2 linked regions of the Lentimicrobium sp. L6 genome follow. The protein of the gene in region 1 binds, or shares a complex with, the protein of each later gene. Links are inferred from orthologs where the notes say so. Each region holds a gene or a part of one and is shown on either strand. Other genes may lie near its edges.

Region 1 (8,789 bases):
TGTAGAAACTGCTTACGATGAGGATATGGACATGATTAGAGCGGTACCAAATCCATATTATGCATATTCAACTTACGAAACAGTTCCTCTTGATAATAGAATTAAAATTACCAACTTGCCAGATAAATGTTCGGTGACCATTTATAATTTGGCTGGTACCAAAATACGTGAGTTCCAAAAAGACAATGCTGTAACATCTGTTGAATGGGATTTAAAAAACTTTGCTGGTGTTCCAATTGCCGGAGGTATGTATTTAATACATGTTGAAGCTGATTTCAATGGAACTAAAAAAGAACGTGTTATTAAGTGGTTAGGAATGTTACGTAAATCTGACTTGAACACATTCTAATTTAATTTTAAGGCAAATAATTTGATTATAGAAAAAATAAAAATACATAGTATGAAAAGTCTATATAAAATCTCAATAGCGGTATTATTCATTGCATCAATCATACTGCCCCATCAGGAGGCCTTTGCCGGGAATAAAGACCGTTCAGGTCAGGCTGGCGCTTCAGAGCTCCTGATCAATCCATGGGCAAAAACAACTGGTTGGGGTAATGCAGGTTCGGCTACAGTAACTGGACTCGAAGCCATCTTTGGTAACGTTGGTGGTTTAGCTCAAACTAAAGGTTTAGATGTTGGTTTAACATATACAAACTATCTAAGTGCTGCAGACATTGGAATTTACTCCTTTGGTCTAGCCTCCAAGGTTGGAGAATCTGGTGCTTTCGGATTAAGTATCATGAGTATGAATTTTGGAACCATTGATCGTACAACAACACAGCAACCAGAAGGAGGAGCGGGTACTTATACTCCCTCTTCTATTAATATTAATCTAGCTTATGCTAAGTCATTTTCTAGTAGTATTCATGGTGGTTTAGTAGTGAAGATTATTTCTGAATCTACTTCCGATGTTTCTGCTCAAGGTTTAGCTATTGATGCAGGTATTCAATACATCACTGGACCAAACGATAACATTAAATTAGGTGTAGCTTTAAAGAATATTGGTACTCCAATGATTTATTCAGGAGATGGTATCTCAGTTAAATCTTTTCTTCCAGGTCAAGCAAATGCTTTTACAACAGAATGGAGAGGTGAGAAATTTGAATTACCCGCTCAGTTGAATATCGGTTTAGGTTACGATTTCCTTATTGGTGAAGTAAGTAAATTTACCCTTGCAGGAACTTTCGTTTCTAATTCATTCACCAATGACCAATATATTCTAGGTGGTGAGTTTTCACTTAGAGAAATTGTGTTATTACGCGCTGGATACACCTATGAGGATAAAATAAATGATGAACTTGAGAGTTTAACTCTTCATAGAGGTTTTAGTGGTGGTTTTAGTGTTCAAGTGCCATTAAATAAAGAAGAAGGTACACATATTGGTATAGATTATTCTTATCAAGCAACTAAAGTTTTCGACGGAATACACCGTATTGGTATTCGTTTAGACCTCTAAAGAATTACGCTATCTTATTAGCGTGATGATATTAAGAAATTTTGTTTCTTTGTAAAAAGAAAGGACTCTTATGAAAATAAGGGTCTTTTCTTAGTTAATGAATCAGATAAAAAATAATAAAATGTCAGAAATAAAATATTTTACAGAAGAAGGATTAAACAAGCTAAAAGCTGAAGTTAATCAATTGATCACTGTAGAACGCCCTTCCATTTCTCGTCAAATTGCTGAAGCTAGAGATAAGGGAGATTTGTCTGAAAATGCTGAATATGATGCTGCAAAAGAGGCTCAGGGCATGCTGGAAATGAGAATTTCTAAAATGCAAGCCGTAGTTAGAAATGCACGCATTATCGACGAATCAAAGATGGATTCTTCTAAAGTATTAATCTTATCTAATGTGAAGATTAAGAATCTTAAAAATGGCGCTGTAATGGCTTATCAATTGGTTCCTGAAAATGAAGCCGATTTAAAAAAAGGAAAAATTTCTGTTAGTTCGCCAATTTCTAAAGGATTGCTTGGAAAGAAAGTGGGAGATATTGTTGATATTAATGTTCCTGCAGGTACCATTCCATTCGAAATAATTGAAGTATCAAGATAGATAGCCTTATGAGTTCCATATTTGTAAAAATAGTAAATGGAGAAATTCCTTCTTATAAAATAGCAGAGAACGACAAGTTTTATGCTTTCCTCGACATCAATCCTCTTGCAAAAGGTCATACTCTAGTAATACCAAAAGTAGAAACAGATTATATCTTTGATATTGAAGATGAAGATTTGGCCGAGATGATTGTTTTTGCTAAAAAGGTTGGCTTAGCAGTAGAGGCTAATGTGCCTTGTAAGCGGATAGGTATGGCTGTACTTGGCTTAGAGGTTCCTCATGCTCACATTCATCTTATTCCTATTAATACGGTATATGATATCGATTTTAAACAGCCAAAGCTTAAACTGGAAACCTCAGAATTTGAAGAAATAAGTAAAAATATTAGAAAGACCTACCAAGGTCTGTAAAATATAGTTCTATGAAAAAGTCATTATATCTCGTTTTATTTAGTTTAATTTTCTGTGTTTCTATCGCACAAGAGACTCGCATAAAATTTATTATAGAAACTCCTTATGGAAATATGAAAGGAGAACTTTATAATGAAACTCCCGCCCATAGGGATAACTTTATTAAACTAGTTAACGAAGGATGGTATGAGAACTCTCCATTCCATCGTGTTATAAAAGATTTTATGATACAGGGTGGGGGAAATGAAGATGGGAGGCCTGACCCAGGTTATAAAGTCCCAGCTGAATTTTTACCTCAAAAATATGTCCATAAAAAAGGCGCTTTATCTGCTGCTCGTATGGGCGACAATGTGAATCCTACAAAAGCATCTAGTGGCTCTCAATTTTATATTGTTCAGGGGAAACCGGTGAGTGATGCCATGATGGATAATATGGAACAGCGTATGAATCAGGGTGCTCAGATGGGAATCATTAGGGAGTATTGTACTCGTCCTGAAAATGCAAAGGTTTATAAAACCATCGATTCCTTGCAAAGACTTAGAGACCGTGCTTATATCAATGCTTATATGCCTAAGTTAATTCAGCAAATGGAATCGGAAGGTATAGATATGAGCGGATATAAATATTCAGAAGAACAAAGAGCGGTTTATCGTACTCTTGGTGGTACGCCACATTTAGATGGTGGATATACCGTGTATGGTGAAATTACAGAAGGATTCGATGTAATAGATAAAATAGCATTAGTGCAAACTGGTGGAGCAGATAAACCCTTGGAAACAGTGAGCATGAAAATTAAAATAGTGGAGTAGCAAACAATGATTGACCAGGTAAAAGAATATATTAAAGAAGTGGAGGCGCTCAGCCTTCAGAAGATGGAGGATTTAGAAGCCTTCAGAATAAAGTATGTAGGTAAAAAAGGAATTATTCCTGCTCTTTTTGGTGAGTTTAGAAATGTGGCGAAAGAGGATCGTAAAGAAATGGGTGTACTCTTAAATAATTTAAAAAATGCTGTACAGGATAAAATCACTGAAGTTAAAGAGCAACTGGAGAGTCTACAAGTAGAATCTGGTGACTATTTAGATTTATTTATGCCGGTTAATGCTGAAGTGGGTAGTCGTCACCCCTTATCATTAGTGCGAAATGAAATAATAGAAATATTCTCTCGCATTGGTTTTAATGTGGCCGAAGGACCAGAAATAGAAGATGATTGGCATAATTTTACGGCGCTAAATTTCCCTGAAGAACATCCAGCACGCGATATGCAAGATACTTTCTTCATCGAGAAAAATCCAGATATCGCCTTGAGAACTCATACTTCTTCAACTCAAGTAAGAGTGATGGAGAATCAAAAGCCTCCTATTAGAAGTATTTTCCCCGGTCGTGTTTTTCGTAACGAAGCCATTTCTGCTCGTGCACATTGTATCTTTCACCAAGTAGAAGGTTTATATGTAGATAAGAATGTCAGTTTTGCCGATTTAAAACAGACCCTCATGTATTTTGCAAAAGAGATGTTTGGAGAGGAGACAGGAATTCGTCTTCGACCTAGTTACTTTCCGTTTACCGAACCTTCTGCCGAAATGGATATATCTTGCCACATTTGTGGTGGAAAAGGCTGTAATATATGTAAATACACTGGCTGGGTAGAAATCCTAGGTTGCGGAATGGTGGACCCTAATGTTTTGAAAAGCGCTGGAATAGATAGTGAAGAATATACTGGTTTTGCTTTCGGTATGGGCATTGAAAGAATTACTATGCTCAAGTATCAAATTAAAGATTTACGACTGTTTTTTGAGAACGATTTGAAGTTCCTACGACAGTTTGAAAACGTCATCTAAATTATTAAAGCTTCTTAACAGAAGCTTTTTTTTGTAGCTGAGCTTTTTTATTTATCTTAGCAATAGAAAGAAAAACAAAAATTATGAGCAAGATCAAAGTCTTGCTGGTGGATGATCACCAGATAGTTAGAGATGGTATTTTTGCCCTTCTCATTAAGGAACACGATATAGAAATTGTTGGGGAAGCTTCCAATGGTGATGAATTATTTGAAAAGCTTAAATTTATAAAGCCTGATATTATCATATTGGATATTTCATTACCCAAAATGTCTGGAATAGAGATAGCAGGTATTTTAACCAAAGATTTTCCTCAAATAAGAATCATTGTTTTCTCTTCTTACACTGATGAAGAGACTATCTTTAAAAGCATTAGAGCTGGCGCAAAAGGCTTTCTTCCTAAAGATAGCATGAGAGAAGATTTAGTGGAGGCGATTAAAAAAGTCAATCAAGGATTTGAGTATTTGAGTGAGAAGATTCCCAATACTATTTTAATGGATTACATTAAAAAGGCAGGCAATCAGGAAGAGAAATTCAATAACTCAAGATTAGGTAGCCTAACCAAAAGAGAGCGAGAAATTCTAAAACTTATCGCAGATGGAATGTCATATAAAGAAATCGGAAACGAATTATTTATTAGTGTTCGTACTGTGGAGACTCACAAGAATAACATCCTCCAAAAATTGGAACTTAAATCCACTATCGATTTGGTAAAATTTGCTATTAAAAACGATTTGATAGATCTATAATAGGGCTGGAATCTATTAATTGATGATGCTTCTTGAAAAATGTATAAGCGAGGAAATAGAAAATAGTATTCATTAGATATAAAAAAACAGGCTGTTCAATTCATTTGAACAGCCTGTTTTTTGTCATCCAAAATCTAGAAAGCATAGATTAATGATAAGGTGAATCTTAAATTACCTACTTCATAAGTATCATTAACTTTCCCATAAGAATCTGGTGTTCCATAAGCAGCTACGGTATATTCCCATTCGTTGGCTATAGTGAGATTTTTGACGGTATAATACCATTGTGGACTCACACGGTAAACATAATCAATGTCAGTACCTCTGGCATATACTGAACCAGCAATTTCTTCAGCGCAACCTTGGTTTTTGGCAATCCCACCAAATACACCCACTTTTAATTTACCAAAGGTATAATAGATAGTAGACCAAGCAGAAACAGCCGATATATTCGAATATTCAATCTGCGCATTTAAACTATCCACTGAAGCAATGGCCGTTCCTCCAAGCATTAAATGGTCGTATAAATTCTCGCCCCAAACTCCTTGCAACCTAATGTCCCATTTCTTATGTTTCACCTTAATAAAAGCCAAAGCGGATAAAGCTGGAACATCATCGGTCATCAATTGGTTGTCTAAGGTCATGCTTCTAAAATGAAGTCTTTTGTAATTTACTCCAACACCAGCAAAGACGCTTTTATGTGTCCAATGGGCTTGTAAACTTAAATCAGGAACTATACCTTCTCTTAAATATTTACTACTTACTCCTTGAGGACCCGTACTCGTGAAATCTCTCTGAGCATAAGCAACAGCGATCCATTTAATAGGTCCCATATTTTGAGTGAATCTAATTTGTGGTCCACGAGAAAAGGAGTGCATGGGGGCACCAGTATTTAAAGAAAGAATTTTGGGAATCATTTCAGGCACATCATTTGGATGCCAATATTGACCCACCAATAAACTATTGCTTTTCCAATCGAGTTTGATATAAGCATGGCGTAGACGTAAAGTATTATTGTGTGCATTGCTAGGGCCAGTAAAATCACCTTCAATATAAGCCATGCTTTTCGCATTCAATACAGTAATTCCATCTGCTTTAAAACCTAATCTTGAGGTCATTCCATATTGATTGCTCGATGGATGGTTGTTGATATCAATCCCATTGGCATCATATACTTTAGGTTTTGGATAGGCAATATAAAAGCCTTCACGGCCTTCTATATTTTGGCGGCTATCGAAAATATAATCGGCCTTAACAAAGCCACTTAGGCTAATCTTGGCCTTTTCTTTTTCTCCTTCTTGAGCCCAGATAAATACAGGTATTAATAAGGCGATTAAAATAAATTTAAATCTCATTTGATTGATCATTTGATTGATGTGATTTTTCGGCTGCAAAAGTAAAACGCAATCTAGTTTATATAGTCTTTATTTAAAATTCGCTTGCTTATTTAGGATGATTTCATTTTAGTTCATAATATCAATTGTGTCCTAATCATTATAAAAGATTCCTCGCTGCGCATCGGAATGACTATTGTTTTGGCAACGGAATAGTAAGAAGGGTTTTGCTTTTGGCATTGAGAAAAGCAAAACCCTTCTTACTCCATATCACCTCCTACGACACTGTCTTTCTGAACGAAATGCAATGAGGTGAAGAATCTTATTTAAAATGGAAGATGTATTGGACAGTATTGTTTTAATATTTAACTTTCATTAATAAACACATGGTAATAATTAAATGAATTATAACGTTTAATATGTGTTATGGCATACTTCTTGTAATTATGCCTCTTGGATATCCAAATATCATTTGATTTATTAACCAACCTATTAAAAACGATTACAATGAAAAAAATAATTTTATTGATGGTCATATCCATGGCCATATTGTCTGTTACTGCCCAAGAAAAGGTGAAACAGAAAGAATTGGGGCTTGTATTTCGAAATTTCAACAACTTTGGATTAATGTATAAGTTCGGGGATCAAAATTCTATGTGGAGATTGAAGTCTGTATATATCCGTACAATGAAGGATGACATAAAACAAGTTTTGTATAATCAAGATCAGTATCAAAATGAAATAATTCATAAAGGGACTAGTCTTGGACTTAGTTTTGGTAAGCAATACACTGCTCCTATTGACGAAAGAATTAGTTTTATTTATGGAGCAGATATTGAGGCTTCTTATGGTTATTACTATAAACAACAAGAATATGATCAAAGTGATTTGTATACCACAGAAAGGAAAATATTTGGTTTTGGCCTCAATTGTATTTTAGGATTTAATTATTTAATAGGAGAAAGCTTTGTGTTTGGTTTTGAATTATTGCCAGGTGCTTCCTATTCAATAGGAAAACGTCTGGAAGAATCAAATCAAGAGTCTTTTAATCATAAAGAGTATGACCTCTCATATTTTCAAATTGGATTATCAAGCTCATCAGCATTATTGAATTTTGCTTATAGGTTTTAATTATAAAAATAAAAAAACTTAATCTATTTAAGTATTATCACCCAATAAAACATTAAAATGAAAAAACTAATTATATTAATAGCAGTTTCAGTTTCTATATTAACTGCATCTGCACAAGAAAAAATAAAGCAACAGGAATTAGGTCTAGTTTTTCAAAATTTAGATAATTTTGGAGTCATGTATAAATTTGGACATCAGAAATCAATGTGGCGACTGAAGTCAATATACGGAACTACAACTAACTATAAAGAAAAAGGTGAGTATGAAGAAAACTCGCACAAGTATAATCGATTTGGAATAGGATTTGGAAAGCAGTGTAATGCCTCAATTGATGAGCATCTTAATTTCATTTATGGAATGGATATCACTGGCACGTATTCAAGTAGTTTGGATGAGGAGTTTGATTCAGAATCTGAATTAAGAAGAACTATAGAGGATAAAAGGTATAGTGTTGGTTTGAATTTTGTTTTAGGTTTTAACTATGCACTCAATCAACGATTTGTTTTTGGAGTTGAGTTATTACCAGGTGCAGACTATTATACTAGTTCTACAAGTACAAAATACGAGAAATATGAAAATGATGATACTGAAATGGATGAGTCAGGATTAAATATAGGATTATCTAGCTCATCAGCTTTACTAAGTGTAGCATACAGATTTTAAAAGCATCTGAATTAAATAAAAGCAGGAATTTGATGATTCAAATTCCTGCTTTTACTTTTATCACAACAGATAATCTAATCTAGTTTCTTAAAATCCAGATTAAAGAAGTGGAAATCATTGCTTTTTAAGTCAATTTTAAATCCTTCTATATTTCTTCTGGAATCAAAATCGAAGCTCACATATCCAGCTGGTAAGAAGGGGTCGGCAAAATGAACCTTGAAGGTATCGAAATGCCAATGCTCCATATCAGAATAAAACATTTCTTTGGCAGGCTCAAAAACTAAATGAAGTTGCTTATCTTTCAAAGAAATGATGGCTTTACCATACATTTTGTCTTCATATGTTCCTAAATATTTCTCAATCTCTAAACTGGGCTCTGTGTCCAGTACTCTCGATTCTTCTCGTCTTACTAAAGCTTCTTTTTCAGCCTTTTCTCCTCTGGTTTTGAATCCAACAAACATAGATGCCCAATCAGTGGATTCCTCTTTTAGATAAGAATCAAGGATATAAAGTTCCATAGCTGTGGGTGCGCTAGTTAATGTATTGGTCAAAATAATGATTCCTAAGTTTTCTTGAGGAACAAGAGTCACTTGAGAAATATATCCTGGCATTCCAC
Region 2 (9,077 bases), on another replicon or contig:
TTTTAATATGATGATATTATATGTGGGTGGACAAATTTTCAATCGCTTTGTTGGAGAGTCTAAATTATTAAGCACCTATATATTAAGTGGAATTGCAGGAGCTATTTTATATGTACTCACCTTTAATATTTTCCCTGCCTTTCAAAATGTAGTTGGAGGAAGCTTTGCCATTGGCTCATCCGCTTCCGTTCTAGGGGTTTTTATTGCAGCCGCTACTTTCGCACCTAACCTTCCCCTAAATGTCATTTTTCTGGGAGATGTAAAACTGAAATATATTGCGATTGTTTTTATAGCCTTAGATCTATTGAATATCAGAAATGGAAATGCTGGTGGACATATCGCACATCTTGGTGGTGCATTTTATGGTTATCTTTTTAGTAGTCAACTTAAAAAGAATGTGGATATCAGTAAAAGCTTTAATCAATTACTGCTAAAACTAAAATCCTATTTCTATAGCGAGAAGAAAAAAAGCAGTTTTAAAAACGTACATAAAAACCCTAAAAGACCAAGTACGGACGAGGACTATCTAAAGAAAAAAAATGCCCATCAAGCCGAAATCGATCAAATTTTGGACAAAATAAAGAAGTCAGGTTATGAGAGCTTGTCAACTCATGAAAAACAGAAACTCTTTGATGCCAGTAATAGATCTTAAAATAAATAGGCATGCATAAGGTCATTTTTGTTAGAATCCTCCGAATCTCAAGTCATTTTCCTGTAAATATTCGCTTTCCAGTTATTGGACATTTTATTGTCAAAAACACCCCATTTTAGTTTGAATAATTTAGGTACGGACCATGAGATCGGCCTACATTTGTATTGAGATAGTAATTAATTACTTTTGGGCTTTCAAACAATTAAAAAATTAAAATTTAGAACAAAAACCGACGGACTACATAACTAATAGTTCGTTCCCTTTAACAACAACACACAACACACACAATTCAAAAGAACCTGAAACTACCTTTTCAGGTTCTTTTTTTATGTACAGTTTTTCAATTAGAGCATCAGGCGAATAATTAAATCCGCTATCCAATTTATTTTCAAAAGGCCTCCATTTCCATAGATTAACCAAGCCTATTTTTTCATACTTTTGCAATCTTAAATTTTTAAAGGAAGAATATTATGAAATTGTCTCATAAATGGTTGAAAGAGTATGTAGAGTTTGACAAGACTCCAGAAGAAATGGATAGAATTCTAACCGATTGTGGCCTAGAAGTAGAAGGCATTGAAAAAGTGCAATCTATTAAAGGCGGACTGGAAGGAATTGTGATTGGAGAAGTGATGACTTGTGAACAACATCCTAATGCCGACAAACTGAGCAAAACAACTGTAGATGTTGGTGGAGAAAGACACCTCGATATTGTTTGTGGCGCTCCAAACGTAGCAGCTGGCCAAAAAGTGTTAGTGGCCACTGTAGGTACTACTCTTTATGATGGCGATGATTCCTTTAAAATCAAAAAATCGAAAATCCGTGGTGAAGCTAGTGAAGGTATGATTTGTGCTGAAGATGAGCTTGGCCTAGGAAAATCGCACGATGGAATTATGGTTCTAGAAGCTGACGCCCAAGTTGGACAAGAAGCAAAAGCCTTTTTTAATATTGAGGATGATTTCGTTTATGAAATTGGTTTGACTCCTAACCGCTCCGATGCCACTTCTCATATTGGCTCCGCTCGCGATGTAGTTGCCGTTCTAAACCATATAAATCAGAACAAAGGAGCCAGCTTAAAAATGCCTTCTGTGGACGATTTCAAAGTAGACAATACTGATTTAGATATAGAAATAGAAGTAGAAGACGAAGCGGCTTGTCCTCGTTATTCAGGAGTAACATTAAGCAATCTTAAAGTTGGAGAATCTCCAGAATGGTTGAAGAACTATTTAGAAGCCATCGATATTCGCTCTATCAACAATTTGGTTGACATTACCAATTTTGTGATGCTGGAAACTGGTCAACCTCTTCATGCTTTCGATGCTAAAGCGGTGACTGGAAACAAAGTGATTGTAAAGAAAATGGCCAAGGATTCTACTTTCGTCACACTTGATGATGTAGAAAGAAAACTCAGTGGCGAAGATTTAATGATTTGCAATGCAGAAGAAGGCATGTGTATTGGTGGTGTATTTGGTGGTAGTAAATCGGGAGTTACTGATGAAACCACTAGTATATTCTTAGAATCAGCTTGCTTCGATCCTAAAACCATTCGATTAACTTCTAAGTTCCATACTTTGAAAACCGATGCCAGCTTCCGTTTTGAAAGAGGTACCGACCCTAACATCACTGTTTACGCCTTAAAACGCGCGGCTTTATTAATGAAAGAAATCGCTGGAGGTGTCATCAGTTCAGAAATTAAAGATTTCTATCCAAACCCAGTTGCCCCTGTTGAAATTGATGTGAAATATACAAATGTGGATCGTCTAATTGGAAAATCTATCGACAGATCTCAAATCAAGAGCATTTTAGAAGATTTAGATATACTTGTAGTCAACGAGACCGAAGAAGGTATACGCGTTGCTGTTCCTACTGTTAAAGTGGAAGTCACTCGTGAGGCTGACATTATAGAAGAAATTTTAAGAGTCTATGGAATGAATCACATTCATTTTACTGACCAAGTTCATTCCGCTTTAGCCTTTTCTAAAAAACCTAATCCAGAGAAATACCAGAATATGATTTCTGATTATCTTTCTGCCAATGGTTATGCCGAAGGAATGAACAACTCATTAACCAAATCCTCTTATTATATCAAGGACGAAAACTACGATGAAAAGACATTAGTTCGTATGTTGAATCCTCTAAGTAGCGATTTAGATGTACTTCGTCAGAGTTTATTATTTGGTTCCTTAGAAAACTTGGTTTATAATATCAATCGTAAAGAGCCTAATGTGAAGCTTTATGAGTTTGGCAAAGCTTACCAATTCAAAAATCCAGAAGCTGATGTAGTCACCAAAAGGTACCAAGAAGAAAAACACTTGGCTATTATCCTTAGCGGACAAGAGAAATTAGAAAACTGGAATCACGACAAAAAAGAAATCGATTTCTTCTTTGTAAAATCTATGGTTCAGCGTATTCTTACTAAACTTCAATTTACAGCTAAAGAAATTACAGCCGAAAAAACTACTAATAAACAATTCAAAGAAGGATTAGTGATTAGTGTTCGTAAAAAACCTGTTGTTGAGTTCGGAGAATTGTCTTCCAAATTATTGAAATCATTCGGAATCAAGCAAAAAGCCTTCTATGCAGATTTCAATTGGGAAAATGTGATGAAACTATCTAAGCAATTCGATGTTCAGATGGAAGAGATAGTGAAGTTCCCAATGGTAAGAAGAGATTTAGCCTTAGTGGTAGACAAGTCAGTGACTTTTGGAGAAATTGAAGCCATTGCTCACAAAGCAGAAAAAAACATTCTTAAATCTGTTGGTTTATTCGATGTTTTTGAGGGCAAACCATTAGAGGAGGGTGAAAAATCTTACTCTATCAACTTCTTCTTGCAAGACAACAACAAAACACTAAACGACAAACAAATAGATAAACTCATGAACCGCCTGATCATGCTTTATGAAAAGGAATTAGGCGCTTTGATTAGAAAATAAGATAAGAGATTTAGGATCGTAAACCCCCTCTAGGGGGTTTACGATCCTAAACTTTAAAAGAAGAAATAAGAAGCAAATAATATCCTCAAATTCCCAACAGGGTTTAAATCTTGAGGTACACCATATTCATCATAAGAAGCACCATAACTTGCATTGGTATACTCTCCTTCTAGAGCAAACTTCAATTTATTGACTTGATATGAAACTCTTGGAGAAACTCTATACATACTTGCTATATTGGTTCCTAAACCATATTTGGGTCCAACGATTTTATCCTTAGCACCTAAATTTTGAGAATATCCAGCAAAAACTCCTACTTGGAACTTTTTTCCATTACTAGAAATATCAATCCAAGAAGACATGGTGTTCAAAGTAGTATAGCTCACAAAACCCTTTTCAAGGTTTGTAGAATCGCTGATAGCAATGCCTCCTATTGACAAAACATCTGGCATATTCTGCCCATAAACGCCTTGCATTTTAATGGTAATAGGCTTCAAATTCACTCTTAAGAATGCAAAAGCATTATAACCACCCACCGACTCGTCCGTCTGATATCCTAATGAGGTTTTAGTTTGTGGAGCAATTTGCTTATAACTGGCACCTAAACCAAAAAGGATGGCATCCCCAGGTTTTAAATGTACCTGCAAACTGAGTTCTGGAATATTAGAATTCCTTAGAAACTCACTACTTACTAATGTTGAAGATGGAGCAAGAGGATTTGGTCCTCTGCTGGCATAATCTCTTTGAGAATTAGCCACAAAGATAAATTTCGCTAAACCCATGGATTGACTCACTCTAATCTGAGGACTTCTTCCAAAAGGCTGAAAAGGCACACCTGTATTAAATGAAATAGTACCCGGAAAACAATCGGTCACAAACATGGGAATCCAATATTGACCTAGCAATACCTCTGTGGATGTCCATTTCATTTTAATGTAAGCATGACGTAATCTAAATAAGTTGATGTTTGGATTTAACTGTCCAAAGAAATCACCTTCTATTTTTGCTGAAATATCCGCATTTAAGGCCTTAGCACCATTAACACTCACTCCCAATCTAGATTGAATGGAAAGAAAATTAAAGCTGCTTGCACCATTCAAATCATTTCCATCGGGATCTAAATCTTCTGCAGCCGGAAATAATAAAAAATGGCCTTCTCGGGCTGATACGGTTTTGCGAGAATCCCAAAACATATCATTTTTCACAAAGCCGCCTACTTTAACTTTCACCTCACTCACCTCTTGTCCAAAAGATAGAAATGGAATTAAAAACACGAATAAGAATAATTTTCTCATACTAAATTTGATTATATCGTTATTTGTTTGGTGGGAAAATCTTGTCTAAAAGACTCCTCTCTTTCAAAGGCTCTCCCAATAAAATATTAATATTATTTTCAGCAGTAAGATTCTCAGGCCATAATTCCAATGCCAATTGATAATACTCCACTGCCTTTTCTACTTGATTTTGATGACGAAGTACAATGCCCAAATTGGTATAACTCACAGATAATCTACGAGTCATTTCTACTTGTGCAGTTTCTATTTCTTTCACTCTTTTATTCACATAATCATTGCGCAAAGATATATCCAATAATGGAAATTCCCTCTGGTAAATAGACTGAAAATGAATCAGCAATTCTTCATGATTTAGCTCTCCAAATTTCAGAAGCCAATCATCGTAAATATTAATTCCCTCTAGAATTTCACACTCTGAAAGACCAATAATAGAATCCCTTTCCACTTGGGAAACCGCTTCAAACAAAGCAATATTTAACAATACTGCAGCTCGGTTATTATGGAGTACTGCTACTTCATAAGAATTCTGATAATCATCTAATTGAGCATATATAAGATAGATAGAGTCCAGTAAATCAAAAATATCATTATACTTTTTCTCGACTGCCAGATTATTATACTCACTATATAACTCCTTAGCATGCCTTACTCGAGGATCTTCAGCATCATTAACCCGACTATAATAGAGATTGGCATACCACAGGCCAGCTATGAATATAATCACCATTACGATACTAAGAATTCCTGAAGTACGGTTAAACTTAATGATTCCCATTTTTAACTATGTACATTTTCAACTAAGAACTTTCTAATTTCCACTGGAGTTTCTTCCGTAAATTTCGAAACAATGATATTAGTTAATATGGCTAATGGTGCACCAATCCATGCAAAATACCAAGCGCCTAACCAATAGTTCATAAACTCATGGGCAGGAAGTATTAGATTAAATTTTCCGGCAACAAAATAGGTGATTGCAATAAGAGAAACCATACCCCCAACTATTAATCCCCATGTAGCGCCTTTTCTATTGGAACCACTCCACCAAATTCCCAGAAGGAATAATGGAAAGATAGTACAACCAGCTAAAGAAAAAGCAACAGCCACTAACTGGCCAATTAATGCTAATTTCATTAAAGCAATAAGTGTTACTATAATGGCCATTAATACAGTCGCCCAACGCGCCATTGCCAGTTGTCTTTTTGGAGAACAGCTTGGATTAATGACCTTCACATATAAATCGTGGGAGAATGCAGAGGCACCAGCTACTAACAATCCAGAAACCGTAGAAAATGCTGCAGAAACTCCTCCGGCAGCTAAAAGACCAACAATAAGAGGATTGATATTTCCAAGCTGAGCCGTGTATACTACAATGGCATCTTTAGATAATTTTCCAACTTCAGGGTTTGCAGAAAGAATAGTTCCCAAGGCAGAATAAACTGGGGCACTCCAATATAAAATACAGATGAAGAATAAGCCCCAAACCACTGACCAACGCGCATCACGTACTTTAGGCACTACATAAAAACGCTGAATAACGTGTGGCAAACCTGCGGTTCCTACCATTAAAGAGAAAGTAATAGCCATAAACTGGAAAAAAGTTTGTCCACTTGAAGGGTCCCAAGGCATGGCATATTCGGGACTTGGCGTAATGGCAAAGTCATGCCCGAAGGAGTTCACCATATTGACCATTTCTGGCGCAGGAATTCCGGTTACAATATCAGTAACAATAGAACCATATCCAATTTGAGGAAGCAACCAGAAATAATCATATTTGAAGGAGAGTATAAAAAGTGGTATCAAGAAAGAAATAATAATGATAATATATTGAATCTGCATATTTTTGGTGACTCCAAGCATACCTGATATTAATGTATAGCTTAAAACCACAGCTCCACCAACCATTACAGCAACAGCATAATCAATACCTAATATCCACTTAAATAATAGTCCTATTCCTCCAAATTGCCCCACACAATAAGCTATTGAAATCAGAATGGCTACAATGGCACCACTAATTCTTAATGTTTTTGAATAAAATCTATCGCCAATAAAATCGGCAGCGGTATACTTTCCATATTTTCTAATCTGACCTGCCATTAAAACAAGTAACAATACATATCCACCTGTCCAGCCTATCACATAAGCTAAACCATGATATCCGCTACCATACATTAAAGCAGCCATTCCCAAGAAAGAAGCGGCACTCATCCAGTTCGAGGCAATCGCCATTCCTGAGCCTACTTTTGAGATTTTTCGGCCTGCTGCAAAAAAATCATTGGTGTCTTTGGCACGAAAAACAATCCCCACCACCACAAACAAAATGAGGATGCTTAATAGAATTAATGCAGGACCCAATTTAAAACCGCCTTCCAAAGTGGTTGAGGCATTTGCAAATATATATCCTGGAAGCAATATGGAAATTGCCAATAAAATCTTTTTCATATCTATGCTTTTAATATTCGAATTTTGATGAAAACCCATGATTATTCTTCTGTAATGCCAAGCCTAAACATAGCTTTATCCGTAGCGATACAATAATAAAGACAAATACCTACAAATAGAATCAGTAGGAATACCCCAGTATAGAAGTAATGGAAAGGAAATCCCAAAAAAACATAATCGGTAAGAAAGGATTGATTATGTATCAGATATTTAGCCATCACCATTTCAACCATTTCAGTATTAAGAGTGGAAGAACTAGCCGCTGCAAGTTCTATAGGCAATAATTTAGCTTCCAAACTATAAGGCTCCACATTAATCAATTTTGCGCTTAAAGAACCTAAATCTGCTTTTTGATTAGGATAGTCGGATTTCCCGAATTCAGCACTCCTCAGAATTTCAATTTTATTACCAAGTAAGGCCTTTTGACTTTCCCCCGCCAATTCAAAAGTAAAATGACTCACCGCAGCATTCAAATAAACACGATCCTCTGGTTTAAGTGTTACTTTTCCCAAAACGGATAAGGCAGACTTAATGAACACTTGTTTTTCCAAATCACTAGCCTGACCACTTTTTAACTGATTCCAAACACCTTGGTATTCCACATAAGCCATTTCGGGAGTAGGTTCTTCAATTACTTTTAAAAAGATTTGAAATCCAAAAATACAAACAGCCCAAACTGTTAATAGGGTGATGGATAAATTCCGGTTAAATTTTGCCAATTTAGTTGTTGGTTGAAAGAAACTAATGTGATAGTCCTTTTCATTTAGATTCTTCATCTCATCCATTGAATAAATATTAAAATTAAACAACACATCGCTAGCCCCAATATTGGTTAGCTTTTTCACTTATTCTCAGGGTAAATATATGCAGTAATGTTATTTAATAAACAATCAACCAATGAATTAACAAAACACTCACTATCGAATATTCAATAAGTATATTCGAAAACCCAGTAAATTTAGGTATTTCAGACTCCAGAATGTTGTCGAAATGCTTATTTAGAACAGATTTAATTAATAAGAATAATGAGCATTTGCTTATTAAAATTAAGGCTCGGATAATGAGCAACTTAAGAAATCTTATTAAAAAATGGCCTAAATGGATGCGCATTCAATTTATTTTGACTTTGAAAAGAAGATAGTCAAATACGAAAAAAAGCCCCCCTGATTTCATTGATATAGGATTGAAATAAAAATAAAGGAAATATGATCAAACTACAAAAAAACCCCAACTCTAAATACTTTAGGCAATTAAATACTCTAAGTACTATTTTAGCTGTCATTCCACGCAAAGGAAACGCAAAGGTTTTCGCAAAGGTTTTCGCAAAGCTCGCTAAGGGATCAAAATCTTGAGTATAACGAAAGGATTGGAGCCCTAGATTCAGAAACAAACCAGTTAAAAACTCAAGGGCGCTATCCTTTCACTACGACAATTTCGACAAGTGATCGAAGCTCAATGACCAAAAAGCTCTCATACTTTTAATCCTCCAATCATAGGCGATTCTATCAAGAAACTCAACTTTGAACTTTGAAAAGTCGAACATCAAACTTTAAACTCTAAGTACTCTATAATCTTTAAGTACTCCTTAGAACTACATAGGATCCACATCAATCACCACACGAATGGCTTTATATTGCTTTCCGCTATTGAAGGCATCGAGAATATCATGAATGACCTTGCGAGAGGAATCAATAGGATAGCCTTTTTCTAATTTTAATAATACTTCTTTAAGATAAAGATTACGCATTCGTGCAACCA

The links.
Region 2: the proteins of pheS (region 1) and pheT are in contact, whole or in part, in a crystal structure (PDB 6P24), measured with the Escherichia coli proteins. The link is inferred for Lentimicrobium sp. L6 from one-to-one orthologs.

The regions. Positions count from the first base shown.
Region 1 is NZ_JABKCA010000069.1:8,923-17,711, forward strand. The notes cover bases 2,489-5,289. They hold pheS (phenylalanine--tRNA ligase subunit alpha), read left to right. Parts: upstream 2,489-3,279; coding sequence 3,280-4,299; downstream 4,300-5,289. Other genes in these bases: HNS38_RS15865 (peptidylprolyl isomerase), read left to right, coding at 2,489-3,273; HNS38_RS15875 (response regulator transcription factor), read left to right, coding at 4,383-5,045; HNS38_RS15880 (hypothetical protein), read right to left, coding at 5,180-5,289. In the rest of the region: HNS38_RS15845 (T9SS type A sorting domain-containing protein), read left to right, coding at 1-349; HNS38_RS15850 (PorV/PorQ family protein), read left to right, coding at 401-1,459; transcription elongation factor GreA, read left to right, coding at 1,590-2,054; HNS38_RS15860 (HIT family protein), read left to right, coding at 2,063-2,464; more of HNS38_RS15865, read left to right, coding at 2,476-2,488; more of HNS38_RS15880, read right to left, coding at 5,290-6,400; HNS38_RS15885 (hypothetical protein), read left to right, coding at 6,887-7,510; HNS38_RS15890 (hypothetical protein), read left to right, coding at 7,568-8,173; HNS38_RS15895 (serine hydrolase), read right to left, coding at 8,248-8,789.
Region 2 is NZ_JABKCA010000053.1:28,567-37,643, reverse strand. Bases 764-3,852 are described here. They hold pheT (phenylalanine--tRNA ligase subunit beta), read left to right. Parts: upstream 764-1,122; coding sequence 1,123-3,582; downstream 3,583-3,852. Other genes in these bases: HNS38_RS13680 (hypothetical protein), read right to left, coding at 3,636-3,852. Outside these bases: HNS38_RS13690 (rhomboid family intramembrane serine protease), read left to right, coding at 1-652; more of HNS38_RS13680, read right to left, coding at 3,853-4,877; HNS38_RS13675 (hypothetical protein), read right to left, coding at 4,897-5,652; HNS38_RS13670 (VC_2705 family sodium/solute symporter), read right to left, coding at 5,655-7,319; HNS38_RS13665 (hypothetical protein), read right to left, coding at 7,361-8,164; priA (primosomal protein N'), read right to left, coding at 8,911-9,077.